DNA from 3 places in the Comamonas serinivorans genome. Region 1 is predicted to be linked to each of the others. Evidence: riboswitches for the same ligand, from Rfam matches in the RefSeq annotation. Region 1 holds a riboswitch; each other region holds the start of a gene.
What was found. A riboswitch is a leader RNA that binds a small molecule or an ion and turns the genes downstream of it on or off. The one in region 1 is predicted to bind cobalamin.
Positions count from the first base shown of each region.

Region 2: another riboswitch for cobalamin. It lies ahead of CCO03_RS19270 (TonB-dependent receptor); the one in region 1 lies ahead of CCO03_RS16045 (TonB-dependent receptor).
Region 3: another riboswitch for cobalamin. It lies ahead of CCO03_RS13770 (nitrite reductase); the one in region 1 lies ahead of CCO03_RS16045 (TonB-dependent receptor).

Region 1 is NZ_CP021455.1:3,762,204-3,772,482, reverse strand. It holds gene CCO03_RS16070 (enoyl-CoA hydratase) at 122-946, opposite strand; gene CCO03_RS16065 (enoyl-CoA hydratase) at 1,349-2,134, opposite strand; gene CCO03_RS16060 (ABC transporter ATP-binding protein) at 2,298-3,119, opposite strand; gene CCO03_RS16055 (FecCD family ABC transporter permease) at 3,113-4,159, opposite strand; gene CCO03_RS16050 (ABC transporter substrate-binding protein) at 4,432-5,286, opposite strand; gene CCO03_RS16045 (TonB-dependent receptor) at 5,446-7,572, opposite strand; cobalamin riboswitch at 7,699-7,954, opposite strand; gene CCO03_RS16040 (ATP-dependent DNA helicase) at 8,182-10,279, opposite strand, start outside.
Region 2 is NZ_CP021455.1:4,494,020-4,504,298, forward strand. It holds tRNA gene CCO03_RS19225 (tRNA-Thr) at 1-8, opposite strand, end outside; tRNA gene CCO03_RS19230 (tRNA-Gly) at 35-108, opposite strand; tRNA gene CCO03_RS19235 (tRNA-Tyr) at 189-274, opposite strand; gene CCO03_RS19240 (uracil-DNA glycosylase) at 332-973, opposite strand; gene trpC (indole-3-glycerol phosphate synthase TrpC) at 1,056-1,856, opposite strand; gene gshB (glutathione synthase) at 2,036-2,983, shown strand; gene CCO03_RS19255 (MarR family winged helix-turn-helix transcriptional regulator) at 3,101-3,625, opposite strand; gene recA (recombinase RecA) at 3,858-4,922, shown strand; gene recX (recombination regulator RecX) at 5,235-5,687, shown strand; cobalamin riboswitch at 6,135-6,411, shown strand; gene CCO03_RS19270 (TonB-dependent receptor) at 6,542-8,809, shown strand; gene CCO03_RS19275 (ABC transporter substrate-binding protein) at 8,911-9,912, shown strand; gene CCO03_RS19280 (FecCD family ABC transporter permease) at 9,909-10,279, shown strand, end outside.
Region 3 is NZ_CP021455.1:3,236,810-3,247,088, forward strand. It holds gene CCO03_RS13760 (Bug family tripartite tricarboxylate transporter substrate binding protein) at 1-629, opposite strand, end outside; gene CCO03_RS13765 (LysR family transcriptional regulator) at 724-1,650, shown strand; cobalamin riboswitch at 1,876-2,103, shown strand; gene CCO03_RS13770 (nitrite reductase) at 2,180-3,493, shown strand; gene CCO03_RS13775 (precorrin-8X methylmutase) at 3,483-4,154, shown strand; gene cobI (precorrin-2 C(20)-methyltransferase) at 4,151-4,924, shown strand; gene cobJ (precorrin-3B C(17)-methyltransferase) at 4,935-5,708, shown strand; gene CCO03_RS13790 (cobalt-precorrin-6A reductase) at 5,764-6,498, opposite strand; gene cbiE (precorrin-6y C5,15-methyltransferase (decarboxylating) subunit CbiE) at 6,497-7,705, shown strand; gene CCO03_RS13800 (cobalamin biosynthesis protein) at 7,693-8,460, shown strand; gene cobM (precorrin-4 C(11)-methyltransferase) at 8,480-9,289, shown strand; gene cobF (precorrin-6A synthase (deacetylating)) at 9,282-10,076, shown strand; gene CCO03_RS13815 (PaaI family thioesterase) at 10,165-10,279, opposite strand, start outside.

The DNA of each region.
Region 1 (10,279 bases):
TCGCTGGATCCGCCGCACCGAACCGCACGCCCCGTTTTTCAGGGCCTGCTGCTGGGCTGCATCCAGCGTGGCCGGGTCGCTGCGTGCGCCGCAGCGTCTCGACCACCCAGGATCCTTGCGTTCAAGGCGTGTGCCGCGCGCGCTGCTGCAGCGCGGCCATGCCGCCGCCAGCCAACACGCCGTCGGCGTGGGCGCTGTGCCAGGCGCGTGCGCGGGCCTGCTCCAGCGCAAGGCCCGCGGTCTGGCTGCCAGCGAAGCCGTCGTCGATGAGCTGGCGGTAGCCGCGCAGCATGGCGTCGGGCAGCTCGAGCATGTCGCGCGCCAGCTGCAGGCCCTGGGCCAGCAGCTCGTCGTGCGGCACCACGCGGTTGACCAGGCCCCAGCGCTCGGCGGTGAGGGCGTCGATGAAATTGCCGGTCAGCGACACCTCTTTGGCGCGCGCGATGCCGATGCGGCGCGACAGGCGCTGCGACATCCCCGAGCCGGGCAGGATGCCGACGCGGCCGTGCGTGTCGGCAAACCGGGCATCGGGTGCGGCCAGCAGCACGTCGCACAGCAGCGCCAACTCGAACCCACCCGTGATGGCTGCGCCCTGCACCAGGCCGATGAGCGGGCCGTCGAAACCCACGATGCTGCCGGCCACGTTGGGAGCATCGCCCAGGAAGGCGGGGCTGCCGCCTGCGTCGGCTGCAGGCGCAGCGGCGCTTTGGGTGCGTTGCTGCAGCTCCTTCAGGTCCAGGCCGGCGCAGAACGCGCGCCCGGCGCCGCGCAGGATGAGCACGCGGGCCTGGCCGTCGGCGTTCAGGGTGTCGATGGCGCGGCGCAGCTGCCGCCGCAAGGCGCTCGACAGGGCGTTGAGCGCCTGCGGGCGGTTCAGGGTGACGATGGCGAGGCCGGGTTCGGGCCGCTCCACCAGGACCAGGTCGGGGGCGTCAGAGGGTGTCATGTCCAGCGATGTCCAATGAGAAGAGGCTGCGGCTTGCGCGGTGGCCGCTTGAGGGCGCCGTCCGCGCCGCCTTGCCCCCAGGGTCGCCAGGACGCGGCAGGTCGGCGGCATTCGGTGGCACGTGGGCCCTCTGCAGGGCTGGCCGAGACGAGGCGGCCAGCCGGATGCCCTGGCCCATGGCGGCGAAGCCACCCACCCGGATGGCGGGCCCGGCTGCGCTCGCACACCCTGGCGTGATGGTGGGTGGGGTATGGGTGCAGTCCCGTTTCCTTGAAAACGGCCATGCCACCATACTGCCTGCACACAGGCCATCTGCACACAGGCCATCTGCACACAGGCCAGCTGCGCACGGACCCTTTGCGTACAGGCCGCCGGCGCGGGGCGCCGGTGCCGGTGCGGTGTTCAGCCCTTGCGCGCCCGGGCCTGCAGCGCGGCCATGCCGCCGCCGGGCAGCACGTCCTGGGTGTTGGCGTTGTTCCACTCGCGGGCGTATTGCTGCTCCAGCGCCAGGCCTTCGGCCTGCGTGGTGGCAAAGCCCTCGTCAATGAGGCGTTTGTACTTGGGCAGGATGGTGGGCGACAGCTCCAGCATGTCCTTGCCCAGTTGCACGGCCTGGGCCAGCAACGCGTCGTTCGGCACGATGCGGTTGACCAGGCCCCAGCGCTCGGCGGTGGCGGCGTCGATGTAGTTGCCGGTCAGCGACATCTCTTTGGCACGCGCGATGCCGATGCGGCGCGACAGGCGCTGTGACATGCCCCAGCCCGGCATGATGCCGACGCGGCCATGCGTGTCGCCAAAGCGGGCGTCGGGTGCGGCAAACAACAGGTCGCAGGCCAGGGCGACCTCGAAGCCGCCCGTGACGGCGGCGCCCTGCACGGCGCCGATGATGGGGCCGGCGAAGGCCTCCATGGCGCCCACGATGTTGAGCTCGCGCTCCATGCCGAAGGCGGCCTGGCCGCTTTGGGCCCGCGCGCCCAGCTCGCGCAGGTCCAGGCCGGCGCAGAAGGCGCGCCCCGCGCCGGCCAGCACGACGACGCGCGTGCCGTCCTGCATCAGCGTGTCAAAGGCGGCGGTGAACTGGCGCCGCAATTCGTTGGACAAGGCGTTCAGCGCCTCGGGCCGGTTCAGCGTGACCACCGCCAGGCCGTCGGCGGGACGATCGATGAGGACGAGGGAGGGGGTGGTCATGCGCGCATTCCGGGTTGGTGGTGAATGGGGCATTGTCCAGCGCCGCCGCGGTGTGGCGTTTCGCGTGGCGGACAGGGTGATGCGCTGGCTCAAACCAGAGTCGTGATGGGTATGCATCGGTTGTCGATGTAACCAGATCGAGAACGGGTGCATACCCCTGGATTCACAGCGCATAGCTGATGCGCAGCTTGCCCTGGGCGTCGGTTTCGACCTGGGCGCGCACGCCGAACACCCGGCCGATGTGGGCCGGCGTGAACACCTCGGCCGGCGGGCCAATGGCGGCGATGCGGCCGCCTTGCAGCAGGGCGATGCGGTCGCAGTGGGCGGCGGCCAGGTTCAGGTCGTGCAGCACCACCACCACGGTGCGCTGCAGGCGGGTGATCAAGGCCATCAGCTCCAGCTGGTAGCGGATGTCGAGGTGGTTGGTGGGCTCGTCCAGGAACAGCAGCTCGGGCTCCTGGGCCAGGGCGCGCGCCAGCAGCACGCGTTGCCGCTCGCCGCCCGACAGGCTGGCCAGCGTAGCGTTCGCCAGGTGGTTGGCGCTGACCTGCTGCAGGCAGTCGTGCACGATGGCCCGGTCGCGCGCGCTGTCGTGCGACCAGCGCGACTGGTGGGGGTAGCGGCCCATCATCACGGCGTCGTGCACGCGGCCCTCGAGCGCGGGCGGGCTTTGGCCCATGACGGCCACCTGGCGGGCAAACTGCCGCGCATCCAGGCGCCAGATGTCCTGCCCGTGGAGGTGGACCTGGCCTTGCGTGGGTGTCAGCACGCGGTAGAGCAGGCGCAGCAGCGTGGACTTGCCGCAGCCGTTGGGGCCGACGATGCCCAGGGTTTCGCCGCGCGCCACCTGCAGGCTCACTTGGTTGACGATGGGGCGGCCCACGATGGGGCGGCCCACGAACGGGCGGCCCACGAACGGGCGGCCCACGTACGGGCGGCTCCCGGCGGGACCCGCGCGCCAGACCAAGTCGGTGGCCGTCAGCATGCGGGGCCGCCTTTGTCGGCTCGGCGCGTTTGCCGGCCCTGGCGCACCAGCATCCCGATGAAGAAGGGGCCGCCGATCAACGAGGTGATGACGCCCACGGGCAGCTCCATGGGGGCAAACGCCGTGCGGGCCAGCAGGTCCACCGCGATCAGGAAGGCCGCGCCCATGAGGGCAGCCACGGGCAACACCCGCCGGTGGTCGTGGCCGATGAGCATGCGGGTGATGTGGGGGATGACCAGGCCGACGAAGCCGATGGCGCCACTGACCGCGACCAGGCTGCCCGTCATCAGCGACACGAGCACGAACATGCGGCGGCGAAAGCGCGCCACGTTCAGGCCCAGGCTGATCGCCGATTCGTCGCCCGAGCGCAGCACGTTCAGCTCACGCGCGCTGCCCCACAGCACGGCCAGGCCCAGCAGCAGGATGAGGGCCGGTGCCGGCAGGCTGATCCACTGGCTGCCCGAGAGGCTGCCCAGCGTCCAGGTCATCAGCGAGGCGGCCAGCTCGCGCTGCCCCGCCGTCAAGGTGATGAGGCTGGTCACGCCCATGCAGGTGTACGCCACGGCCACGCCGCTGAGGATGAGGCGCGTGGGCAGCACGCGCCCTTGCTGCAGCGCCAGCAGGTAGACCAGCGTGGTGGCCAGCAGCGCGCCCGCGAAGGCCCCCAGCGTGATCGCGAACAGGCCGGCGCTGGCCAGGGCGCCCCAGGCCAGCACGCTCACGGCACCCACCGAGGCACCGGACGACACGCCCAGCAGGTAGGGGTCGGCCAGGGGGTTGCGCACCAGGGCCTGCATGGCCACGCCGACCACGGCCAGGCCCGCGCCCACGACGGCCGCCAGCAGCACGCGGGGCATGCGGATCAACCAGACGACGCGCTGGTGCTGCGGCGAGGCCTCGCTGACCGCCGGCAGGCCCAGGGCGTGCAGTGCCTCGGTGCGCAGCACCTCCCACACCTGGCTGGCCGGCACGGCGCTGGACCCCCAGCACAATGCGGCGCCGGCCGCGAGCAGCAGCACGGCCAGGGCCAGCAGGAGCAATCTGCCGTCGCGAGGCCGGCGCTCGGCACATCCGCCTCGCTGCGCATCGCTTCGCAGGGGCACCGGGTCTGGACGCGCTGGCGTGTGGGGGCTGGATGGGCTCAGCCGTGCGCCGTCGCCGCCCGCGCCTGCCCCGGTTGGGCCTGGCAGGTCCTGCAGAAGGTCGGGCGCATGCGAACGCAAGGGCATCAGGTCGCGCACCCGTGCAGGCGCGGCCGCTGGCGGTGCGGCGCCACGGTGGGCGCCGGGGGGCGTGGCACCGCGGGGGCTGTTCATGGCGTGCCCAGTGCGGGTGGGTCGACGGTGATGCGCCGTTCGGGGTGCAGCGCGGCGGCCAGGCGCTGCGTGGTCGCCACGTTGCGCGGCCCGGGCGTGGCCTCGGCGTAGGTCATGACGAAAAAGCGCTGGTGGCGGATGGCGCTGACCCCCGCCAGCTCGGGCTTGCGCATCAGGAAGTGCCGCTTGCCCTCGGCGCTGGGGTGGCCGTAATCCACGATGACGATCCACTCGGGGTCGCGCGTCACCACGTCCTCCCAGTTGCCCTGGGGCCAGTTGCTGGCGATGTCGTCGAACAGGTTGTCGGCGCCGGCCTCGTGCAGCATGGCGCGGGGCATGCCGTAGCGGCCCGAGGTGGTGGGCAGCTTGTCGCCGCTGTCGTACACGAAGACGCGCGGCCGGTGCGTGACGCCGGCCATCTCGCGGCGCAGGGTCGCCAGGCCTTGTGCCAGCACGGCCACCTGCTGGTCGGCCTGTGCCGAGGAGCGGAAGATGGCGCCGATGTGGCGCATGTCGTCGAAGGCGTCTTCCAGCCGCACCTCGCTGCGTGCGGCCACGTGGATGCAGGACTCGGTCAGCACGTACGACGCGATGCCGTGGCGGGCCAGCAGCTCGGGCGTCACCCCACCTTGGCGAAAGCCGTAGCTCCAGCCGCCAAAGACGAAGTCGGTGCCGGCGTTCACCAGCGTTTCGAGGTTCATGCCCTGGGTGGACAGCTTGGGCAGGCGCGCCAGCGCCGGCGCGAACTCGGGCGCAATCTCCTTGCCATCGGGGATGCCGGCGTAGCCCACCAGCCGGTCGGCCAGCCCCAGGAACAGGAACATCTCGGTGATGCCCACGTCGTAGGTCACGGCACGCTTGGGCTCCTTGGGGTATGCGGTGGGTACGCCGCACACATTGACGGTGACGCCAGGTACTGCGTTTGGGTGAGCTGGCGCTGGCGCGCTGCGCGGGCCACACGCGCCGAGTGCCAGCGCCAGGAGGAGGGCAAGGGCGGTGACGCGCATGCCTCAGAAGCGCAGTTGCGCGTTGAGCTCGACTTGGCGGCCGCGGCCCAGCAGCCACTGGCTGCCGTACGACGACTGGGCGTACAGGCGATTCGCCAGGTTGCGCCCGACCAGGTTGAAGCTGACCTGGCGGTTCATGCGCCAGCTGACCACGGCATCGGCCACCACGTACGACGGCAGGTAGGTGGTGTTGGCGTTGCTGCTGTAGCGCTTGCCCACGTGGCGCAGGCCCAGCGAGGCGCGCCAGTCGCCCACGGTGTAGTGCGCCCACACGTTGGCGGTGACGCGCGGCACGTTGGCCGGGCGGTTGCCCGAGCGGTCGATGCCGGTGGCGCCTTCCCGCAGCTCGTCGAACTGGGCGTCGACCCAGCCCAGGTTGCCCTCGAAGCGCCAGGCCCGACTGGCCTGCAGCGCGCCCGACAGTTCGATGCCGCGCGAGGACTGGCTGCCGCCCTGGATGGACACCGTGGGTTGCAGCGGATCGCGCGTGATGATGTCGTCCTTGCGGATGTCGTACACGGCCAGCGCCCACTCACCACGCGGGTCGGGCAGCTGCTGCTTGATGCCCAGCTCGACCTGGCGGCCACGGCTCAGCGTGAAGCCGCTTTGCGACGCGGCCAGCGACAACAGGCTGGTCACGGGGTCGTGGCCGGTGCTGACCTGGGCGTACACGTTGGTGCGGTCGTTCAGCGTGTGCGTCAGGCCCAGGCGCCACGAGGTGCCGGCCAGCTTCTTGGCCAGCGTGGCCTGCGACACCACGTCGCGGCGGTCGAAGTCGTACCAGTCGCGGCGCAGGCCGGCCATGAGCAGCCACTGGTCGTGGAGCTGCCAGGCGTCTTCCAGGTAGAGGGCGTTCTGGCGGATGGCGTTGGAGAGCTTGAGCGCGTAGGGATCGGGGCTGTCCCACACGCCATGCTGCGGGTTCAGGGCATCGACCACCGATGAGCCCGTGTAGGGCGAGCTGTTCAAGGCCTTGAAACGCGAGCGCGACAGGTCCCAGCCCGCGGCGAGCTTGTGTTGGCCCGCTTCGGCCAACAAGGCCAGCCGGTTGCCGCTCTGCGTCAGGTCGTGGCCGATCTCCAGGTAGTCGGAGCGCGCCACCGTCTGCTGGGCCGGGTTGTAGCCGTAGGCCTCGATGTTTTTCCAGTGGCGGTCCGAGCTGAAGTGGTAGCTCTCGTTCCGGAGCGTGAGGCCGGGACGGACCTGCCACTCGCCCTTGAACTTGACGCGGCGGTCCAGGTAGCGGATGTCGCTGTCGCGCACGTTGTAGTTCTGGTGGCGCAGCGCGCGGGCCACGCGCCCATCCACGGTGGGCGTGCCGAAGTAGCGCTCGGGCTGGGTGTCGCTGAAGTCGGCCGTGAGGTCAAAGCGCAGCGTGTCGCTGGCCTGCCAGCGCAGGGCGTTCATGAGCTTGGCGTTGGTGCTGCGGCCCAGTGGGCGCTCGCCATCGGTGCGCTCGCCATAGGCGTCGATGCGGTAGCTCAGGCCAGGTGCCAGCGCACCGGTGGTGCCCAGGCCGGCGCGGGCGGTGCCATGCTGGCCGCCGCCCAGCAGCATCTCGGTCTGCCGGTCTGCGCTGGGGGTCTTGCGGATGGCGTTGACCGTGGCGCCCATCGTGCCGCTGCCAAACATCAGCGAGCCGGGGCCGCGCAAGACCTCGAAACGCTCGTAGCCCCAGGCGGCATTGGGGTAGGTGATGGTGCCGGCGGCCACGGGCAGGCTCAGCCCGTCCTCGGCCACGCCCACCGAGTTGACGCCGCTGAAGCCGCGGCTGGAAAACGCCATGCCGCCGTTGCCGGGCGAGGCGGTGCTGGTCAGGCCCACGGTGCGCGTGACGGCATCGGCCACGCCGAAGTCGGCGCGTTCTTCGGCCTGCCGGGCGGTGATGGCGCTGAGGCTGGCGGGCAGGTCTTGCGTTGTCACGGGCAAGTGGGTGCCCGAGGTGGCAGGCGTCTGCAGCGCCGAGGGCACGGCGTCGGCCGTCACCTGCACACTGGGCAGCGTGTCCTGCGCGGTGGCGAGCAGGGGGCAGCACAGCATCCAGGATGCGAGCAGAGGGCTTGGGCGCAGCGCATGGGCTGGGCGCAACACGGGACGAACGGCGCGAGCGGCCGGAGTGGCTTGGGTCATGTCAAAGGTCTCATTCCACCTGATGTGACACGGCAAGCCAGAGCGTGCGGCGCTGAGTGGCCACAGGCTCAGACGCCGTCCACACCCCGCAGACAGTCATGAGGTCATGCGCCCCCGAAGGAGCGCATGGCGAACCACGAACAGGCCGGTCTCCGGGCTCACAGCATCGACCCTGAGGTCGAGGTGCACACCCACCTTCCCAAGCGTCTGGGCCACGTGGAGACCGTGGCCAGACTGAACTCAGTGGTTGCGCTTCGCCAGAGGGCGAAGCGCGGGGCGTGCTGTCTGTCTACCGTTGCGGGGGCAGCCAAGGCTTGCGGGGTTGACCCGACCTTGTTCCCGTTTCACTCGCGAAGCGAGCACCTGTGCATGGGCTGAAATCAGCGCGGCGGAGTGTAGCCCACGCGGCGCGGGACGAGGCCGCGCACGCGACGCGAAAATGGCGTGCCCGGTGACAACCAGGATAGGTATGCACCCATGGCCTTTTGTTAAATATCGGTAGCAGGACTGTACTGCCTTCAAGTCGCCATGAAGACCATGAAGGATGCGTCGCCGTTCGCCGTTCGCCGTTCGCCGGCGTGCGGGCCGGCGCCCCGCCGCACCGGGCGTTCACGCGTGGCGCGCCGCCTCAGCGTGGCTCGCTGAGGGCGAGGGGGCCGGCGCCGACCCGGACACCGGCGCGGTAGCCGCAGAAGCCGCCTGCAGCCGCCACCAGCGCGGCAGCAGGGCTTGCACGTGGGGCCGGCCGTAGCGGTCGTCGATGAGGTGGATGGTGCCGCGGTCGTCCTCGCTGCGGATCACGCGGCCCGCCGCCTGCACCACCTTGCGCAGGCCGGGGTAGAGGTAGGTGTAGTCGTCGCCCTGGCGTGCGCCGAAGCGCTGGGCCAGCACGCGCCGCATCGCGTCGTTGACGGGCCCCAGCTGCGGCAAGCCCAGCGTGGCCACGAAGGCCCCGATGAGCCGGCGGCCGGGCAGGTCCACCCCTTCGGCAAACACGCCGCCCAGCACCACCAGGCCGACGACGCGGCTGGTCTCGGTGAAGCCGGCCAGGAAGGCCTCGCGGCCGGCTGCGTCCATGGCCGGGGTCTGCAGGCACAGCGGCAGCGCGGGGTGGCGCTCGCGCAGGCGTTCGGCCACGCGCTGCAGGTAGTCGAAGCTGCTGAAAAAGCACAGGTAGTTGCCCGGTGCACGGGCGTGCTGCTGCGCCACGAGGTCGGCGATGGGGGTGAGCGATTGCGCGCGATCGGCCCAGCGCGTCGAGACCTCGCGCACCACGTGCACCTGCAGCTGGTCGGCCGCGAAGGGCGTGTCGATGTCGACCTGCGCCGTGGTCGGCGGCAGGCCCAGCAGGTCGCGGTAGAAGGCCGGCGGGTTCAGCGTGCCCGAGAACAGCACCGTGGCTTGCGCGCTGGCGTGCCGGGGCGCCAGGTGCGGCGCGGGGATGACGTTGCGGATGCCGAGCACGGCGCTGGCGCGGGCGTGCGGCCGATCGGTAGCGCGCGCGGGCAGGCGGGCGATGTCGAACAGCGCGTGGGGGCCGAACTGCTCGGCAAGCTGCAGCAGCTGCAGGGCCTCGAAATGCAGGGCCAGCAGGTCCTCGCCCAGCGCCTGAAGGCCTGCATCCTGGGCCTGGCCAACGGCCTGGGTGACGCGCTGCAGCGCCGTCAGCAGCGTGGGCGGCACGGCGTCCAGCACGGCGTAGTCGGCGGTCTGCGTGCTGGCCAGGGCCGTGCAGCAGCGCCGCAGGCGGTCCAGCGCCGTCCGCACCGGGCCGGTGGCCTGCTGGCGGGCGGCGGCCAGCGTGAAGGGCGACAGCTCGGCGCTGTACATGCGGCGCGCGCGGTCGACCAGGTTGTGCGCCTCGTCCACCAGCACGCCGACCCGCCAGCCTTGCTCGCGCGTGAGCGCGTGCAGCAGGGCGCTGCTGTCGTAGTAGTGGTTGTAGTCGCCGACGACGACGTCGCTCCAGCGCACCAGCTCCTGGGCCAAGTAATAGGGGCAGATGCCGTGCGCCAGGGCCAGGGTGCGCACGCTGGCCGGGTGCCAGTCGGCCAGGGCCGGCGCGGCGGCGCGTGCGGCCGGCAGCCGGTCGAAAAAGCCCCGCGCCAGCGGGCACGACTCGCCATGGCAGGCCTTGTCGGGGTGCTCGCAGGCCTTGTCACGCGCCAGCAGGGCGAGCACGCGCAGGCGGGGCGCAGCGGGCGCGAGGGGTGGGTCGTCAGCGGGGCAGGCCGCTGCGTCCGGCGCGGCATCGGGCGCGGCATCGGATGGTGTGGCGGATGCCGCATCGGACGACACGGTGGCACAGGCGGGCGACGGCGCGGGCTCGTTCGTCCAGGGCGGTGGTTGCAGCTGGGCCAGCGCGCGCAGCGCCACGCCCTGGCCCGTGCCTTTGGCGGTCAGGAAGAACAGCTTGTCCAGCCCTTGATGCGCCATGGCCTTGAGCATGGGGAACACCGTGCCCAGCGTCTTGCCGATGCCGGTGGGCGCCTGGGCCATGAGGCATGCCCCGTTGCCCGTTTGTGCACCCTGGCGCGCAGCGCGATACACCGCCACGGACAGCTCGCGTTGCCCGCTGCGGAAGTCGCCGTGCGGAAAGGCCAGACCGGCCATGGCGGCGTCGCGGCCCAGCCGGTGCGCGGCCTCGGCGCGGGCCCAGCTCAGGTAGCGCTGGCACAGCTGGTCGAAGTGCGCCTGCAGCTCGGCG
Region 2 (10,279 bases), 730 kb from region 1:
ACATGGGCGATATTCGACAAATTGTTCGGCCTGCTGGAGCGGGAGACGGGAATCGAACCCGCGTCATTAGCTTGGAAGGCTAAGGTTCTACCATTGAACTACTCCCGCCGACGATGGACTGAACCACCACCTCGGAGCCAATGCATGGACCACCGTCCGATCAACTGCATGACCAACAACTGAAATTCTGGTGGAGAGGGCTGGATTCGAACCAGCGTACTCGCAAGAGGGCAGATTTACAGTCTGCTGCCATTAACCACTCGGCCACCTCTCCACTGAATCCGTGAGTATAGCGTCTTTTTGCCGCTTGTGTCAGCTCCCGCGCATTTTTTTAACTTTTTTCATGCATCGCCCAGTTCACAGGGGTCTGGCCATGCGCACTCAACCACGCATTGGCCTGCTCGAACACCCGGCTGCCCAGGAACGGAGTCGCCCCTCGCGTCGCCGACAACGGCGATGGGTGGTTGCAACACAGGACGCGCTCGGCGTCGCCCTCGATCCGTCCGCGCTTGGCCTGCGCATGGCTTCCCCAGAGCAGGAACACCACATCCAAGGCAGCCAGCCGGTCGATGAGCCGGTCGGTCAGTACCTCCCAGCCCCAGCCGGCGTGGGCAGCCGGCTGGCCCAGTTCCACGGTCAACACGGTGTTGAGCAGCAGGACCCCCTGCGCCGCCCAGCCTTCCAGTTCGCCCACGGGCTTGCGGTCGGTGCGCCAGACGCCCACTTCCTTGAAGATGTTGCGCAGGCTGGGCGGCGGCGTCACCCCAGACTGCACCGAAAACGCCAGGCCGTTGGCCTGCCCGTCTCCGTGATACGGATCCTGCCCCAGGATCACCACCCGCACCGCGTGCCGCGGCGTCAGCCGCAGGGCCCGGAAGGGATCGGGCGGCAACACCGTCACGCCCGCGCGCAGGCGCTCATCCAGGCGGGCACACAGGGCCTGCCCCGTCTCGCCCGCCAGAAAGTCGGTCACATCCTCTTGCCAGCCGGTGCCGGCCAGGTCGTTGGCGCACGTGGACAGCCACGCCAGGGCCGATGGGGAGGATGCAGCCATGTCAGGCAAACAGGGTCGCCAGCGCTTCGCCCGGCTCCGGGGCGCGCATGAAGGCCTCGCCCACCAGGAAGGCGTGCACGCCGTGATCGCGCATCTTCTTCACGTCGTCGCGGGTGGCGATGCCGCTCTCGGTCACCAACAGGCGATCGGCGGGCACCTCGCCCAACATGCGCAGGCTGGCGTCCAGCGACACCTCGAAGGTGCGCAGGTTGCGGTTGTTGATGCCCACCAATGGGGTCTGCAACCGCAGGGCCCGCGCCAGTTCGCGCTCGTCGTGCACCTCCACGAGCACGGCCATGCCCAGGCTGTGCGCAATGGCCTCCAGCTCGGCCATCTGGCCGTCTTCCAGACAGGCCACGATGAGCAGGATGCAATCGGCCCCCATCGCCCGCGACTCATAGATCTGGTAGGGATCGACCATGAAGTCCTTGCGCAGCACCGGCAAGTCGCAGCTGGCGCGGGCCTGCTTCAGGTAGTCCGAGCTGCCCTGGAAGTACTGCCGATCGGTGAGCACCGACAGGCAGGCTGCGCTGAGCTTGCCGTCCCCCATGGCATAGCTCTGCGCGATGTCGGCCGGCATGAAATCGGGGCGGATCACGCCCTTGCTGGGGCTGGCCTTCTTGATCTCGGCGATCACGCCCGCCTGGCCCCGCGCGATCTTGGCCCGCAGGGCACCCACGAAGTCGCGCGTCATCACACGGCTTTCCGCGTCAGCGCGGATGTCGGCCAGCGTCACCTTGTGCTGGGCGGCCGCCACCTCTTCATGCTTGGTGGCCACGATTTTTTCCAGGATGTCAGACACGTCGAACTCGCAAGCTTGGCAAAGAGGCCTATTGTGCCGGCCCCTTGGCCAGGGCGCAGGGCCGGCCGGCGTGCACTCCCCCGTCATGCCCCCGCGCACGACGCGGGCCCGGTTTGTGCCGACAATGCCGGCCAGTGCCGCGGATGCGGCTTCACACCTACACCATCGACTCCACCGCCATGAACCTGCTGTTTGTCGCCGACCCGCTGGAAGGTTTCAAAACCTACAAGGACTCCACCTTCGCCATGATGCGCGAAGCCCAACGGCGCGGCCACCGCATCGCGGCCTGCGACACCCCCGACCTGCGCTGGCAAACCGGCAGCCCGGTGGTGGCCCCCGTGCGCGAGATCGAGCTGACGGGCGACCCGGCGCAGTGGTTCCGGCAGACCGGCCACCCCACGCGCGCCCTGACCGAGTTCGACGCCATCGTCATGCGCAAGGACCCGCCCTTCGATGCGGAATTCATCTACGCCACGCACCTGCTGTCGCAAGCCGAGCGCGAGGGGGCCAAGGTGTTCAACAAGCCCAGCGCGCTGCGCGAGCACCCCGAGAAGCTGGCCATCCTCGAGTTCCCCCAGTTCATCACCCCCACCCTGGTCACGCGCAGCGCACAGGCCATTCGCGACTTCCACGCTCAGCACCAGGACGTCATCCTCAAGCCCCTGGACGGCATGGGCGGCATGGGCATCTTCCGCGTGAAGGCCGACGGCCTGAACCTGGGTTCCATCATCGAAACCCTGAACCAGGACGGCGCCACCACGGTGATGGTGCAGCGCTACCTGCCGCAGATCAGCGAGGGCGACAAACGCGTGCTCGTCATCGCCGGCAAGCCCGTGCCCCATTGCCTGGCGCGCATTCCCCAGGGCAATGAGGTGCGCGGCAACCTGGCAGCCGGGGGCAAGGGCGTGGCCCAACCCCTGTCGGACGCCGACCGCGCCACCGCCGAGGCCATCGGCCCGCTGCTGGCCGCACGCGGCCTGCTGCTGGTGGGCCTGGACATCATCGGCACCAGCATCACCGAGATCAACGTCACCAGCCCGACCTGCTTCCAGGAAATCCACGACCAAACCGGGTGCGACGTGCCCGCCTTGTTCATCGACGCCCTCGAAGCAGCGGCACGCGGTTGATTTCAGACAGCAGAGTATCACCTCATTGCCGTTATCCATTGAACGGCAACAGATCCATACTCCCGCCCACGCATCCACCAGCCTGCTGAAGACTGCGGTGTGCTGCCCCGCGTAGCCTCAGCCGGCATCGCCGGCATAGGCCTCGAGACCGATGGCCACCACGGTCGCCACCTCGTCACCCACGGCGTCGCGGAATTCCGCCTCGGCCTGCGCCACGGCCAGCCGAAAGGCCCGCAGCCAATCCAGGCCCAGCGGCGTGAAGCGGATCAGCCGCGCGCGGGCATCGCGTGGATCCGGCTCGCGCACCACCAAGCCCCAGGCCTCGCATTGATCCACCAGGTCGGCCATGGCCTGTTTGCTCATGCCGGCGGCCTGCGCCAGCTCGGTCAGGCGCGAGCCTTGCAACGCCAGGTGACGCGTGATGTGGATGTGCGCGGCCCCCACCTTGTCGCGCAGTGCCAGGTTGGACAGGGCCAGCGGCGCCTCGGCACTGGCGGCCATCAGCACCAGCACGCGCGCATCAAAGCGCCGCACGGCGTGGCCCAACAGGCGGCCCAGGTGGGTTTCGCGCCAGCGGTCCTGCAGCACCGCCTCGTGCAAGTCCGCCCTGGGTTCGTCGCCCGCCGGCAAAGTGTGGGTCATGGCGTTCTTGTCCCGTGTGGCGGCCCCATGTAGGCCAGTCAAGCCTGAGCTCGCGCGCTTGCGTCCTGCCAGGGCGGTTTTGATCAGTCAGGAAAACTGACCATATTTTGACTTTACCGCATTTACTGGCTTGGGATACAGTGCTGGTCATTCATCCAGTCATTGGGTTGACGACGACCTTCAAGCCTGTCCTGGCCGGGCCCGTCAGCCCACCTTTTTCAGGAGCGCCACCATGAACGCCAAGACCACCCCCGTCGATTCCGACAAAGCCAAGGCCCTGCAAGCCGCCCTGGCCCAGATCGAAAAACAGTTCGGCAAGGGCTCGATCATGAAACTCGGCGAGGGCGAGGCCATCGCCGACATCCAGGTCGTGTCCACGGGCTCGCTGGGCCTGGACATTGCGCTGGGCGTGGGCGGCCTGCCCCGCGGCCGCGTGATCGAAATCTACGGCCCGGAGTCGTCGGGCAAAACCACGCTGACCTTGCAGGCGATCGCCGAGATGCAGAAGCTGGGTGGCACCTGCGCCTTCATCGACGCCGAGCACGCGCTGGACACCAGCTACGCGGAAAAGCTGGGCGTCAACCTGCAGGACATCCTCATCAGCCAGCCCGACACTGGCGAGCAGGCCCTTGAAATCGTCGATTCGCTGGTGCGCTCAGGCGCCGTCGACCTGGTGGTGATCGACTCGGTCGCGGCCCTGACCCCCCGAGCCGAAATCGAAGGCGACATGGGCGACCAGCTGCCGGGCCTGCAGGCCCGCCTGATGAGCCAGGCGCTGCGCAAGCTCACGGCCACGATCAAAAAGACCAACTGCATGGTCATCTTCATCAACCAGATCCGCATGAAGATCGGCGTGATGTTCGGCAGCCCCGAAACCACCACGGGCGGCAACGCGTTGAAGTTCTACGCCTCGGTGCGCCTGGACATCCGTCGCACCGGCACCATCAAGAAGGGCGACAACGCCATTGGCAACGAAACCCGTGTCAAGGTGGTCAAGAACAAGGTCTCGCCGCCCTTCAAGACCGCCGAGTTCGACATCCTGTTCGGCGAAGGCATCTCGCGCCACGGCGAAATCATCGACATGGGCGTGAACGCGCGCATCGTCGAAAAATCTGGCGCCTGGTACGCCTACAACGGCGAAAAAATCGGCCAGGGCCGCGACAACGCGCGCGAATTCCTGCGCGAGAACCCGGACCTGGCCATCGAGATCGAGAACAAGGTGCGCGAGTCCCTGGGCATCGCCCTGCTCCCCACCGATGGCGTGGCCGCCCCGGTGAGCAGCGACGACGAGGTGTGACCCTTGGGCGGCCGCGGCCGCTGGCGATGCGCGCTGCTCGGGCCACGGCTGGGCTGCGTCTGCCGCCCATGGCGGCGCGCGCTGCGTGGTGGCGATGGCGCGGCGCATCTCGCCTGGGGCCGGTGTCAGGCGACGCCCTGGCGAGGCCGGCCGGCCGCCCATCCGACGACGGCGCGGCCAGGCTGATGGCCCAACGCTCGACGGCTTCAGGCCTGATGCCCGTCACCCACCTGATCCCTCCCCACAGCGGCTGGTGCCGTTGGTCCCTCCGACCCACCATGCCCTGATCCAGGCCTTCCGTTCCACGCTCCGATGTCCCCTGCCGCCACGCCCCTCAGCCTCAAAGGCCGCGCCTTGCGCCTGCTCAGCCTGCGCGAGCACTCACGGGCTGAGCTGGCGCAGAAGCTGGCGCGCCACGTGCAAGAAGGTGACGACCTGCAGGCCGTGCTGGACTGGCTGGTGGCCCGGGATTTTCTGAGCGACCAACGGGCGGCCGAGGCACTGGTCCACCGCAAGGCGCCGCGCTACGGCAGTGCGCGCGTGCAGCAGCTCATGCGCCAGCAAGGCGTGCCCGCCGACCTGATCGCGGCCAGCATGGCCGAGCTGCAGGGCAGCGAGCTGGCGCGGGCGCGCGATGTCTGGCAGCGCAAGTTCGGCGAGCGGCCCGATTCGCCCCAGGCCCGCGCCAAGCAGATGCGCTTCATGGTCAGCCGAGGCTTCAGCCCGCAGCTGCTCGATCGCCTCTGGCGCGACGACGAGGCGTGATGCGGGCCTCCGCTGCGCATCTGGTGGCCGGCCACCTGCGGCAGCGTGACATCGCGGATGCATGCCATGGGGTATGAAGGCATTGCCGTTTTGCTGAAAACGGCGATGGATGGATACTGCATCAAGGTCGCGTGATTCAGCGGCACGCAGCGCCCGCGCGCTTGAAGCGGTTGCCCGTCACCGCCAGCGAGCCCAGCGACATCGTTCGACTCGCATTCAAACCACCGTCGGGCAGGACGTGCGCACCGGCCGTGTCCAGCGCACGGGGGTCGCGATGTGGCCGTCGCGGTGTGGCGGCCACGCCCTGCCGCCCTGCGCCAGCGCAGGCCCCCAAGGCCCAGGGCGAGTCGCGGCACAGGGCCGCAGGCCGCGCCGTGGTGGCTCGCGCCACGGCGCTTCCCCCATAATCTCGCGCTGCGAACACGCGGCCGCTGCAAGGCGACCCGCGGTTCGCGTCGATGAGAAGGTGCCTGAACGGGCTGGCCACACGGCCGCGCCCCGCAGGTTAAACGGGAAGCTGGTGCGCGACGGGAACACCTATCGCAAGGCCAGCGCTGCCCCCGCAACGGTAAGCGACACATCCGGTCCGCAGATCGCTGGCTCCGCCAGTCGATGGTCACTGCGCCCTCTGAGGCGTGGGAAGGCGCGGGACCTGGCTGCGCATGGCCCCTGGCCGATGCCAGCTGTCGCAAGCCCGGATACCGGCCTGCTCCCATCGCTTCGGATGCCGCGGGAAGGCGCATGTCCGGGCAGGCGGCAGGCCGGGTCTTGCCCTGCTCCAGACGGCGCGCGTGACCGCGGCGTGTGCCCTGATCCAACGCTTCGCGGGAGAGCGAAGCGCCTCTGGAACGACCATGCGGACCTGCTTCCCCTTCGACCTGCCCTGGCTGGCCAGCCACCCCGCGCGCCTTGCGCCTGCCCAGCCGCTGCCCCGTGCCCATCAGCCCCTGCGCCAGACCACCCGGCTCTGCGCCTTGGCCTGTGTCGCCTGGGCCTCTGCGGCCTGGGCCCAGGCCCCTGACGCCACCCCGCCCGCGAGCGACGCGCTGGAGCCCATGTTCGTGACGGCCACGGCACGGCCCGAGGAGCGGGCACGCATCGCGGCCACCACCCAGACCATCGCCCGCGAGGACATCGAGCGCTCGTCGGCCAAATCCCTCACCGACCTGCTGGCCGAGCACGCGGTGGGCTTCCTCAGCGAATGGACGGCGGCGCAGACCTCGCTGAACCTGCGCGGCGCCACCACCGATGGCCAGGGGCGCGACTACCGCGGCCAGGTGCTGGTGCTGCTCAATGGCCGCCGCGCCGGCACGGCCAACCTCTCCAAGCTCAGCCTGTCGGATGTGGAGCGCATCGAGATCGTGCGCGGGCCGGCGTCGGTGGTCTACGGCAGCCAGAACATGGGCGGCGTCATCAACATCATCCTGCGCAACGGCGCCAGTGGCGGCCGCAACCGCGTACAGGCCGTGGGAGGCGGATGGGGGCTGTGGCGCACCGAAGCCCAGCTCAGCGGCGCCACCGACCGCTGGGACTGGTACCTGGGCGCCAACGCCGGCGGCCGCGGCGACTACCAGTCGGGCAGCGGCGGTGGCAGCCTGCCCAACACCAGCTGGAAACGGCGCGGCGCCACGGGTGCCCTGGGCTGGCAGCTGAACAACCTGCACCGGCTGGCACTGCAGCTGCGCACCGACGGCATCTACAACGCCGGCTTCCGCGGCTCGGGCGCCAACGCCTACAGCCGCGACAACCGCGACAACCAGTCGGCCGACCTGACCTGGCACGGCGCCCTGCCCGGCGAGCGCGTCAGCTGGCTGGCCCACCTGTACAGCTTCCGCGATGTCGACGAGTTCAACTGGGCCTCGCCGGTCATCCGCTCCGGCACCAGCGCCGTGCCCGGCACGGCCAGCGACGACAACCGCCGCGTGCTCGAAGGCACGGGCCTGCGCCTGCAGCCGCGGATTCGCCTGAGCGCCAGCAACGACCTGCTGGTGGGGTTCGACTACGAGAAAAACCGCCTGCGCTCCGACCGCGTGCGCGTGGCCATGCCCGGTGGCCCCACCGGCCAGGTTGCGCCCTACGACAACAACCAGACCGAACACACCAAGGCGCTCTACTTCGAAGACGCGCAGACGCTGTGGAGCGACCGCGTCACGGTGCGCGCCGGCGTGCGCAAGACCTGGGGCGCGACGCGCTTCGACCAGACCCCCAACGTGCCGCTGGCCGTCACCACCACGCGCGACTACGACCAGCTCACCTGGTCCACCGGCGCCACCTGGAAGGTGGACGACGCCCTCAACCTGCGCGTGGGCGCGGCCACAGGCTTCCGGGCGCCCACGGCCAGCGAGCTGTCGGCCGACTTCACCGCCGTGGGCGGCGGGCGCATTTTCGGCAACCCCCAGCTCAAGCCCGAGTCCAGCCGCCAGTTCGAGGTCGGTGGCAGCTACCGCCAGCCGGGCTGGAAGGTCGATGCGGCGCTGTTCCAGAACACGATCGCGAACCGCATCACCACCGTCTCGCGCGGCGCCGCCACCAACACCTCGGACTACGCCAACAACGCCGCCGACATCGTCGCGCGCGGGCTGGAGCTGGGCGTCAGCGCCGACGTGGGCCAGTTGCTGGGCTCGCGCCTGGGCGGCCACACGCTGACGGTGTTCGGCAATGGCTACTACCACTTCACCATGAAGGACAAGGGCGCGGCGGCCACGGCCAACACCCGCCGCGTGCAGCGCATGCACCAGTACGAAGCGGCGGCCGGCCTGCGCCTGGCCCACGGCACCGACCGCCACGCGGGCGACTGGAGCATGCAGCTCACGGCCTTGCTGCGCGGGCCGATGTGGTACGACACCGAGGAAAACTTGCTGGTGCCCCAGGGCGAGCCCAGCAGCACCTGGATCCACCGCAAGGGCGCGTTCACGGTCTGGAACTTCCGCGGCGACTACCGCGTGAGCCCGCGCGTGAAGGTGTTCGCGGGGGTGAACAACCTGTTCAACCTCAACCGCCACCCCATCTTCATCGCGCGCGACGTGCAGCCCTGCATCGCCAACCCGGCGTTCCAGAACGGCGGCTGCGGCACCTCCATGCCCGGCCGCGAATGGCAGGTGGGCCTGCAGGCCGAGTTCTGATGGCCAGCGCGTGGGGCAGGCGGCCCAATCTCGGCACAACAAGAAGCAGTATCACGCCACTGCCGTTTCATATAAAACGGCAACAGCCCGATACCCCTTTCATGGTGCATTTGCCTGACCGCGCCGCGCGGATCCGCAGGCAGGCCAACCCACCCGGGGCCGTGCACCGGCGCACCCTGGTGTCGGCGCTGGCGGCGTGGGGCCTGGGCACGCAGGCGGCTGCCGCGCCTTCGCGCGCGTTCCAGCCCGTGTCCGCCGCGCCTGCTGCGCCTGGCCTGCTGCTGCGCGATGCCCTGGGGCGCGAGGTGCGCCTGCCCGCCCCGGCGCAACGCATCGTCACCATCTTTTCGTCGAACACCGAACTGGTCAGCGCGCTGGGGCTGGCCGGCCGCATCGTCGGCGTCGAGGACTACACCCGCTACCCGCCCGAGGTGCTGGGCCTGCCCAAGGTGGGCGGCCGGCTGGGCTTCTCGGTCGATGCCGTGGTGGCGCAGCGGCCCGACCTGGTCATCGTCACACCGGCCCGGCAGGCGGCGCATCAACTGGTCGCCCCCATGGAGCGCATCGGCGTGCCCATCGTGGTGTTGCTCAGCCGCAGCCTGGCCGAGGTCGTGGACAACCTGCGGCTGGTGGCCCGGGCCACCGGCGTGCCGGACCGCGGCCAGGCCCTGGCCGCCGCGCTCGAAGCGCGTTTGCAGCGGGTCGATGCCGCCACCGCCGGCGCACCGCGGCCGCGTGCCCTGCTGATCACCGGGCGCATGGGCAACGGCATGCTGCTGGTGGCTCGCCCCGACACCTACACCGGCGAAGCCGTGGTGCGCGCCGGCGCCCGGCACGCCTTGCCCGGCCTGGGCACGCTGGCCCAGGTGTCGCCCGAGGCCGCGCTGGCCGCCGACCCCGACCTGCTGCTGTTCGCCGGCACCCAGGCGGCGCTGGACGAGCTGCTGCGCCTGCCGGGCTGGCGCGATGCGCGCGCCGTGCGCCGGCAGCGGGCGCTCACGGTGTCGCGCGCCGAGTTCCTGATTCCCGGTCCGCGCACCATCACCGGCGTGGAAACGCTGGCGCGGCAGATCGCGGCGCTGCGCGCCGGGGGCCTGGCATGACCGTGCAGCCATCCGACCTGACGCCGCCCGTACCGGCCCCCGCATCTCCGCCGTTACCGGCACCCCGGCCCCGCAGCCACTGGCGCCGCTGGGCACTCACCGCCGGCGTGCTGGCGCTGTGCCTGCTGTTCGGCGCCTGTGCCGGCCACCAGTGGGCCTCGCCGGCCGAGCTGTGGCGGGCCATCACCGACGGCGACAGCCTGCGCAGCCGGCTGCTGTGGGAATGGCGGCTGCCGCGCGTGCTGGCTGCGGCCTGCGTGGGCGCGCTGCTGGGCTTGTCCGGCACGGTGTTCCAGGGCGTGTTCCGCAACCCTTTGGCCGAGCCCTACCTGCTGGGCGCCTCGGGCGGCGCGGCGCTGGGCGCAAC
Region 3 (10,279 bases), 530 kb from region 1:
TTCAGCGCCTGTTGCGCCGTGCCCAGGTTGGGAAAGGCGAACTGCGTGTCGCCGCGCATCAGCGACAGCGGGATCTCGACCGAGCCCGTCAGCGGCACGTGCACGGCCTTCATGCCGCCCAGCACGCCCAGCGTCTCGCCCGCGATGTGCGCCGGCGTGCCGATGCCGCCCGAGCCGAAGTTCAGCTTGCCGGGCTCGCGCCGCGCCGCGTTCACCAGGTCGGCCACGGTCTGCCAGGGGCTGGACTTGGCCACCATGAGCACGGCGCACGAGGTGGACAGCAGGCCCACCGGCGCGAAGTCGCCCAGGGCGAAGCGCAGCTTGGGCTGCAGCAGCTTCTGGATCAGGTGGGCATTGGTCGCCAGCATCAGCGTGTAGCCATCGGCCGGCTGGCCCACCAGGTACTGCGCCGCCAGCACACCGCCCGCGCCCACCTTGTTTTCGACGTACACGCTTTGCTTGAGCGCCCCGCCCAGCAAGGGGGCCAGCTCGCGGCACAGCAGGTCGGGTCCGCCGCCCGCGGCATAGGGGCAAATCAGGCGCACCGAGCGGTCGGGATACGGGCCGGCGTGCGCGGCGGTGGCCAGGCCCACGCTGGCCAGCCCCCCCAAAAAGTGTCGTCTCTGCATGTCTGTCTCCTGTGGTGTGGGCCGCACTGTAGGCAGGCGTCAGCATGATGAAAAGCGAAATAAACTCATCCATCCATCACCTTTTGGAATACTCATGCGCGACGATGCCCACCTGATGCGCCTGCTGGCGCGGCTGCGGTTTCGCCACCTGCAGATGCTGGTGGCGCTGCGCGACTGCGTGACGCTGAGCGCGGCCGCGTCGCAGATGAACCTCTCGCAATCGGCGCTGAGCAAGATGCTGCACGAGGTCGAAACGGCCTTCGGCTTCGCCCTGTTCGAGCGCGCCCCCAAGGGCCTGGTGCCCACCGAGCGCGGCGCCCTGGTCATGCAGCTGGCGACCTGGATGCTCAACGAGCTGGGCCACGCCACCGAGCAGCTGGCGCGCGAAGCGCAGCACAGCATCCTGCGCCTGGGCACGCCACCCTTCATCGCCCAGGCCCACCTGCCCCCGGTGATCGAGCACCTGCTGCTGCACCACCCCTGCGAGTTGCGGCTGACCGAAAGCGGCGTGCCCCGCCTGTTCGACCTGCTGCAGCAAGGCCGGCTCGACGCGCTGCTCACCAGCCTGCCCAGCCGCAGCACGCTGCAGCGGGCGGGCGTGCAGGCGCAGGCCCTGTTCACGTCGGCGATGACGGTGATCGCGCCGCGCCACCATGCGCTGGCCACGGCCCGCCCCGCCCGCTTTGCCGAGCTGCGCGCCGAGCGCTGGATCGTGCCGGCCGAATCCACGCTGGGCCGCAGCGCGTTCGAAGACATGTTCAGGCGCGCCGGCGTGTTCGCGCCCGACCGGCTCGTGATCTCGAACAGCCCCGCCACCAACGTGGAGCTGGTGGCCGCCGGCGTGGGCCTGTCGTTCGTGCCCAGCCTGTCGCTGGCGCGCGCCACCTCGGCCACGCGCGTCCGCGAGGTGACGCTGGAGGCGCCGCTGCCCGCCTCCACCGTGGCGCTGGTCTACCGGCGCGAGTCCGACGCGATCCAGTGGCTGCGCGACAGCATCCAGGCGCAGGCCGGCGATTCGTGAGGGGCAGTATGGGCCTGCTGCCGATTTTCATGAATCGGAGACGACGCCATACTGCAGGCGCCATGATGGGTCAGCGTGTCGGTTGAGCGCCTACGCCCGCCAGGCGCGCGAGCGCTGGCGGCCCCGCTCTGCATGGCGCAGGTGCAGGGCAGCGCCCAGCCCGCGCACCGCCGCCGTGGGCCGCCGATGCGCCCCTCCCGCCAGGCGGACGCCGGGCGCGGCGCGATTAGAATGCGCCCCGTTGGTGCCGCGGCGGCCTGTCTGGCCAGCGGTTAAACGGGAAGCAGGGAGTGCGGTGCCAAGCCGCTTCAGCCTGCGCTGCCCCCGCAACGGTGAGCAAGCCGACCCCATTGGGTCAGGCGGTGTCGAACATGCCACTGCCGTCAGGTGACGGTGGGAAGGCCACACCGCCGTCTTGCCAGCCCGGATACCGGCCAACACGGTTGCGATGCCGCTTCAGGCATGGTGTTTGCGTCTGAGGGCCTGCGGGGATGCAGTGCAGGCGCGGTCCTGGATTCTTCCCCCCACGATGGCGAGCGCATTCCTGGTGCAAGGCTGGTGTCCCACGGCATGGCAGCCCATGCGGGCCCACGACGGCTGGCTGGTGCGCGTGCGCCCGCAGCAGGCCACGCTGCGCGTCGCCCAGTGGCGGCAGCTGGCCGACCTGGCCGAGTGCCACGCCAACGGCCAGCTTGAACTCACGCGCCTGGGCAACGTGCAGCTGCGCGCCGTTCCCGATGCCGCCGTCGCCCCCCTGCGCCAAGGCCTGGTCGCGGCCGCGCTGGTGCATGGCGACCCCGAGGCCGATGCCGCGCCGGCCGTGCACTGCAGCCCGTTTCACCACACCGGCGACCGCACGCACCAGCTGGCGCAGGCCCTGTCCCAGGCGGTGGCCACGGCGCTGCGGCCCGACGTGCTGCGCGCCGCCGGCCTGACGCCGCTGCCGAGCAAATTCAGCCTGCTGGTCGACAACCCGCAGCAGCACCTGCGGCGCCTGCAGGCCGACCTCCGCATCTGGCCGCTGGCTCAGGGGTATGCGCTGGCGCTGGGCTCGGCACCCACGCCCACGCCTGCACCCTCTGCCGGGTCTGGCCCCGTGTGGCTGCCCGAGCTGCCCGAGGTGGTGGCCGCCGCCGTTGGCGTGGCGCGCTGGTTTGCCCAGGCGCGCCTGCAGCGCCAACCGCATCCCACGCGCCTGGCGGCGCTGCTGCCCGACCACCCGCCTCCGCTACACGGCTCGCCGTACAGCGGGCCCGACCACCCGCTGCCGACCGCCCCCGAGCCCCCGCAGCCCGGTCAGGCAACCGCGTGGGGCCTGCTGGCCGGCGCGCCGCTGGGCCGCATCGACACCCGGCACCTGCGCCGCGCACTCGGCGCCTTGCCCCCGGCGGCCGAGGTGCGCGTGACGCCCTGGCGCTCGCTGCTGTTCTGCGGCGCCGACCGGGCCGCCCTGCAGCTGACGCCTGACGACGCCCGCGCCTGGATCCTCGACGCCGACGACGCGCGGCTGCGCGTGTCGGCCTGCACCGGCGCGCCGGGCTGCACCCAGGCCCTGGCCACCACGCAGGCACCGGCCTTGCGCTGGGCGCCCCAGGTGCCCGCGGGCAAGCACCTGCACGTCAGCGGCTGCGCCAAGCGCTGCGCCCTGCCCGCCGACGCCGATGCGCTGGCCTGCGCCACCTTGGCTGAATCAGACACAGTATCCAGCCCTCCCCGTTCATCAAAAAACGGCGACAACCCCATACTCCATGACGTCCACTGGACCGTGGACACCCCGCATCCCGGCAGCCGATTCACACCCGACGAGATCCGCGCCTTTCAGACCTTGACCCATGCAGCATGAGTACATCACCGACGGCGACGCCATCTACCGGCAGTCGTTCGCCATCATCCGCAGCGAAGCCGCGCTCGAGCGGTTCACGCCCCTCGAAGAGCGCGTGGTCTGCCGCATGATCCACGCCGCGGGCCTGGTGGAGCTGGCCCCGCAGGTGCAGTTCTCGCCCGATTTCGCCACCGCCGCAGAAGCGGCCCTGCAGCGCGGCGCGCCCATCCTGTGCGATGCGCGCATGGTCAGTGAAGGCATCACGCGCAAGCGCCTGCCGGCCGACAACGCCGTCGTCTGCACGCTGCAGGACCCGCAGGTGCTGGCCCTGGCGGCCGAGCTGGGCAACACGCGCAGCGCAGCGGCGCTCGAGCTGTGGCGCCCCCGGCTGGCGGGCGCACTGGTGGTGATCGGCAACGCCCCCACGGCCTTGTTCCACCTGCTCAACATGCTGCAGGACGAGGCCTGCCCGCGCCCTGCGGCCATCATCGGCTGCCCGGTGGGCTTCGTCGGGGCCGCCGAGTCCAAACAGGCCCTGGCGGACTGGGGCCAGGTGCCTTACGCCATCGTGCGCGGCCGCCTGGGCGGCTCGGCCGTGGCCGTGGCCGCCGTCAACGCCCTGGCCAACCCGGCCGAATGGGGACCGGTGTCGGCGCCGCAGACCCAGGGGGTGGCGGCATGAGCACCGGACAGATCATCTGCGTCGGCCTGGGGCCGGGCGACCCCGACCTCATGAGCGTGAAGGCCGACCGCCTGCTGCGCCAGTCGCGGCACGTGGCCTACTTCCGCAAGCGCGGTCACCCGGGCAAGGCGCGCCAGCTGGTGAACGGCCTGCTGCACGCGCAGGTCACCGAGTACCCCATGGAGTACCCGCTGACCACGGAGATTCCGCACGACGACCCGCGCTACGTGGCGCAGCTGTCCGACTTCTACCGCGACTGGCAGCAGCGCCTGACCGATCTGGCCCGCGAGCAGGACGTGCTGGTGCTGTGCGAAGGCGACCCCTTCTTCTACGGCTCGTTCATGCACCTGTACATCCGCCTGCGCCAGGCCGGGCAGGTGCCCGTGCACGTGCTGCCGGGCATCCCCGGCATGGTGGGCTGCTGGCACGCCACCGGCGTGCCCATGACCTGGGGCGACGACGTGATGACCGTGCTGCCCGCCACCCTGCCCGACGAGCGGCTGCGCGCCCACGTCGCCGGCGCCGAAGCGCTGGTCTTCATGAAGGTGGGCCGCCACCTGCCGCGCATCCGCGCCGTGCTGCAGGCGGCCGGCAAGCTCGACCAGAGCTGGCTGGTGATCAACGGCACCATGGCCGACGAGCAGGTCATGCCGCTGCGCGAGGCGCCCGAGCGCTGCCCGTACTTCGCCATCGTCATCGTGCACGGCCAGGGCCGTCGGCCGGCCAACGACCTGCAGGCCGCGGGCAGCCTCGTGGCCCTCGACCTGTGAGGGGCGCTGCATGACCGAGCGCCCCACCGCCTCAGCTGCCGGCCGATTGAGCGTGATCGGCATCGGCCCCGGTGCCGACGACCTCATCACCCCCCAGGTTCAGGCCGCCATCGATGACGCCACCGACGCGTTGGGCTATTACCCCTATGTGGACAAGCTCGCCACGCGGGGTCACCTGCAATTGCACGGCAGCGACAACCGCGAAGAGCTGGCCCGGGCACGCAGCGCCCTGGACCTGGCGGCCCAGGGCCGCCGCGTGCTCGTGGTGTCCTCGGGCGACCCGGGCGTGTTCGCCATGGCCAGCGCCGTGTTCGAGGCGCTGGACCACGCGCCCGCCGCCGACCAGGCGCGCTGGGCCGGGGTCGAGGTGCAGGTGCTGCCGGGCATCACCGCCATGCTGGCCGCGGCCGCGCGCCTGGGCGCCCCGCTGGGCCACGATTTTTGCGTCATCAACCTGTCGGACAACCTCAAGCCCGCGGCGACCATCACGCACCGCATCCGGCTGGCCGCGCAGGCCGACCTGGCCATGGCGTTTTACAACCCCAGCTCCAAGTCGCGGCCCGAGGGCTTTGCGCGTGCGCTGGCCGTGCTGCGCGAGGAATGCGAGCCGGGCCGCCTGATCTGCTTCGCCCGCAACGTCAGCCGCGCCGACGAGCGGCTGGCCGTGCACCGCCTCGATGCCGTGCAACCCGACATGGCCGACATGCGCACCCTGGTGATCGTGGGCAACAGCCTCACGCGCCAGGTCGGCCGCCACGTCTACACGCCGCGCAGCCATGGCTGAGGGTCGGCCTTCCCGTCCATCTCCCGCACGGGGCGCTGCCACGCCCGGGCGTGCTTCAGCGCCTGCGCAGCCAGGCCATGGCCTGCTCGGGGGTCTGGCACACCGTGCGGGGCGGTATGGCGGGTCTGGCGACCATCACCACGGGCAGGCCCAGCTGACGGGCGGCCTCGATCTTGGCGTAGGTGTCGGCACCGCCCGCGTTCTTGCTGACCAGGCAGGCGATGCGGTGCCGACGCAGCAGGTCCACCTCGTCGGCGAGCGAGAACGGCCCCCGCGCCACGACGAGGTCGTGCGCCGGCAGCGGCAGCGGTGCCTCGGGCGCATCGACCACGCGCAGCAGAAAACGGCGGTGCTCGCACGCCGCGAACGCCATCAGCTGCTTGCGGCCGATGGCCAGGAACACGCGCTCGGCGCCCATGGGCAAGGCCGCCGCGGCGGCCGCCATGTCGGCGACGTGAATCCAGTCGTCACCAGGCTGCTGCGGCCACGGCGGCCGCTCCAGGGCCAGCAGCGGCAGGCCCAGCGCGGCACAGGCCTGCACGGCGTGCCGGCTCATCTGGGCAGCGAACGGGTGGGTCGCATCGATCACGTGGGTGATGCCGTGCGCCGTCAGGTAGCGCGTGAGCCCCTGCACCCCGCCAAAGCCGCCCACGCGCGTGGGCAGCGCCGGCAGGCGCGGCTGCTGTGTCACCCCGGCGTACGAGTACGTTGCCGGTACGCCATCCTGCTGCAGGAGCGCGGCCAATACACGGGCACCGTGGGTGCCCCCTAAAAGGAGTATGTGGGTCATGGCCACACCGTGGCTTCATCTGGTTGGGATTCATCCGGCTGGCTTGCCGGCCTTGACGGCCGCGGCACGCCAGGCCCTGGACAGCGCCAGCATCGTGTTCGGCAGCCCGCGCCACCTGGCGCTGGCGCAGGTGGGCGACCGGGGCCGGGTCTGGCCGGTGCCGTTCGACGTGGCCCCGGTGCTGGCCCATCGGGGTCAGGCCACCGTGGCCGTGCTGGCGTCGGGCGACCCCTTTTATCACGGCGCCGGCGCCTCGCTGGCCCGGCACCTGGTGCGGGGCGAGTGGCGCAACCACCCGCAGCCGTCCAGCTTTGCGCTGATGGCCGGCGAACTGGGCTGGCCGCAAGAGGGCACGCACCGCCTGGGCCTGCACGCGCGGCCGTTCGAGCTGCTGACCCCGCTGCTGGCCGAGGGCGAGCGCTTCCTGTGCCTGCTGCGCGACGCGGCAGCCGCGCCGGCGCTGGCCGACTGGTTGACGCAGCGCGGCTGGGGCGACAGCCCCATGAGCGTGTTCTCGCAGCTGGGCGGGCCCACGCAGGCCGTGGCCGATGGGCTGGCCCGCGAGCTGGCGCACACCTTGGCGCCCGACAGCAGCCCCCTGCCCGCGCCGCTGGCGGCAGCGTTTGAGGCGCGCGGCGGCGCGGGCCTGTCGCGCACGCCCGGCCGCCCCACGGCCGCCTTCGCGCACGACGGCCAGATCACCAAGTCGCCGGTGCGCGCCATCACGCTGGCCGCCCTGGCGCCGCGCGCGCGCGAATGCCTGTGGGACCTGGGCGCGGGCTCGGGCTCGGTGGCCATCGAATGGGGCCTGGCCGGCGGTGGCCCGGCGGTGTGCGTGGAGCAGCACCCCAGCCGTGCGGCCCACATCGCCGACAACGCTCGCCGCTATGGCGTGGCCCTGCAGGTGCACCAGGGCCTCGCGCTCGACCTCTTGCCCACGCTGGCCCCGGCGCCGCAGGCGGTGTTCGTCGGTGGCGGCTTCGACGCCGCGCTGTTCGACGCCCTGCGCCAGCGCCTGACCACGCCCTGGCGCCTGGTGGTCAACGCCGTGGCGCTGGACACCCAGGCCCTGCTGATGCAGTTGCACCGCGTGCACGGCGGCCAGCTGCTGCAGCTGCAGTGGAGCGAGGCCGCCCCGCTGGGCCGCTTGCAGGCCTGGCAGCCGGCCCGCGCCGGCCTGCAATGGAGCTGGGCATGCACGGACTGACCCGACCCGCCCCGCCGCGTGGCGTGTCGCCGGCCAGGCCTGCCGCCCTGGTGCTGGGCTGGGGTTTTCGCGCCCAGGCCCAGGCCAGCTCGTTCGCCAGCTGCTGGGACCAGGCGCAGGACCTGGCGAAAAACGCGTCGACAGACAAGTCGGCAAACAAGTCGAAAGACGCGTCAACAGACCCGGCCCAGCTCAGCCCCTGGGCCGCGCTGCTGCAGGCCCCGGCGTCGCTGTGCCTGGCCGTGCTGGACCACAAGCTCGCCAACCCGGCCGGCCTGCAGCTGCAAGCCTGGGCCGCCGCTACCCTGCCCGGTGCCCCCTGCCTGCCGTGTGACGAGCGCCGGCTGCGCGGCCTGGCCACCCCCCACCAGTCACCCCGCATGATGCAGCGCTTTGCCACCGGCAGCCTGTGCGAGGCCCTGGCGCTGCACGCCGCCGGTTTGAACGCCGGTTCGCAGCCGGATGCGCGCGGCGACGTGCAGGCCGCTGCACGTGCCGAGGCGTTCGCCGAAGCGTTCGCCAAACCGTTCGCCGAAAGGCACGCCACCCCGCTCACCCCCGCGTCCGCTGACCCGGCCTGCCGGCACCGCGCTTCGGTGCGGCACGATGGCCCAGGTGACCCGCATCCCGCCACCGTGGCTCCGGCTTCGCCCCCACCGGGCGCCACCGGGGTAGCCCGGCTGCTGATCCCTCGCCTGGTGTCCAGCGACGGCCTCGCCACCCTGGCGCTGGCGCACGCTTTCCAAGATTCATGATGTCCACAGGAGTTTGACCGTGACCGTTCACTTCATTGGCGCCGGCCCAGGCGCCGCCGACTTGATCACCTTGCGCGGGCGGGACCTGCTCGCGGCCAGTCCGGTGTGCCTGTACGCCGGCTCGCTGGTGCCGCAGGCGCTGCTGGCCCACTGCCCGCCCGGTGCGCGCATCGTCAACACCGCCCCCCTGTCGCTCGACGACATCGTGGCCGAGATGGTGGCGGCCCATGCGCGCGGCGACGACGTGGCCCGCCTGCACTCGGGCGACCTCAGCATCTGGTCGGCCATGGGCGAGCAACTGCGCGCCCTGCGCGCACAGGGCGTGCCCTACACCGTGACGCCGGGCGTGCCGGCCTTCAGCGCCGCTGCCGCTGCGCTGGGCGCCGAGCTGACGCTGCCGGGCTCGAGCCAGTCGGTCGTGCTCACGCGCACCTCGGGCCGGGCGTCCAGCATGCCCGCGGGCGAGGACCTGGCCAACTTCGCCGCCACGGGCGCGGTGCTGGCCATCCACCTCTCGGTGCACGTGGCCCAGCAGGTGCAGGACACGCTGCTGCCGCACTACGGCCCCGACTGCCCGGCGGCCATCGTCTGGCGCGCCTCGTGGGACGATGAACAGGTGGTGCGCACCCGCGTGGCCGACCTGGCCGCCACCGCGCAGACCAACACGCTGCAGCGCAGCGCGCTGATCCTGGTCGGCCCCACACTGGCGCAGGAGGGCTTCGGCTTCAGCCGCCTGTATGCCGACGACTACGACCGCCGCTACCGCCCGCGTGGCGACGAGCCCCGTTTCCCGCACAGCGTGCCGTCCGGCGAGCCGTCCGATGCGTGAGTTGCTGCTCATCGGCATCGGCACCGGCAACCCGCGGCACCTCACGCAAGAAGCGATCGACGCCATCCACCACGCCGACGTCGTGCTGCTGCCGCACAAAGGCCGCGGCAAGTCCGAGCTGGCGCAGGTGCGACTGGGCATCCTGCAGACGCTGGGCATCGCGCCCGAGAAGCTCGCCCACTTCGACATGCCGCTGCGGCGCCAGACCGGCGACGACTACGGCCAGCAGGTGCAGGAGTGGCACGCGGCCATCGCCCGGCGCTGGGCCGACACCCTGGCCGCGCACACCGCGGCCACGCCGGGCGCAGCCGCCCCGCACCGCGTCGCGCTGCTGGTCTGGGGCGACCCCGCGCTGTACGACAGCACGCTGCGCATCGCCGCCCTGCTGGGCCTGGCACCGGCGCAGGTGCGCGTGGTGCCGGGCATCACCGCCATGCAGGTGCTGTGCAGCGCGCACGGCATCGCGCTCAACGACGTGGGCGCGCCCTTCCAGGTCACCACGGGGCGGCAGCTGGTGGAGGGCGGCTGGCCGGCTGGCGTGGACACGCTCATCGTCATGCTCGACGGCCAGCGCGCCTACGAGCAGGTGACCGAGCCCGAGGCCGACATCTTCTGGGGCGCCTACCTGGGCATGCCCCAGCAGCTGCTGATGAGCGGCCCCCTGCAGGCGGTGAAGCCTCACATCAGCGCCGAGCGCGCCCGCGCCCGCGAGCAGCACGGCTGGATCATGGACATCTACCTGCTGCGCCGGCCCCGCACGACGCCGCCCGGCGATGCCGCGGACTGACGCCATCGGTTCTTCAAAAAACATGGGGTATGGCCCAATCTCCGTTTCACATCAAACGGACACCCAGTCATACTCCCAATTTTTCCTTTCAACGTGCAGGCTTGGGCGCCAGCAGCATCTGCGTGCAGCGGAACAGCGCCAGCGTCCGGTCACCGGCCATCACCGTGGCGTCCCACAGCTGCGTGCTGCGGCCGCCGTGCACC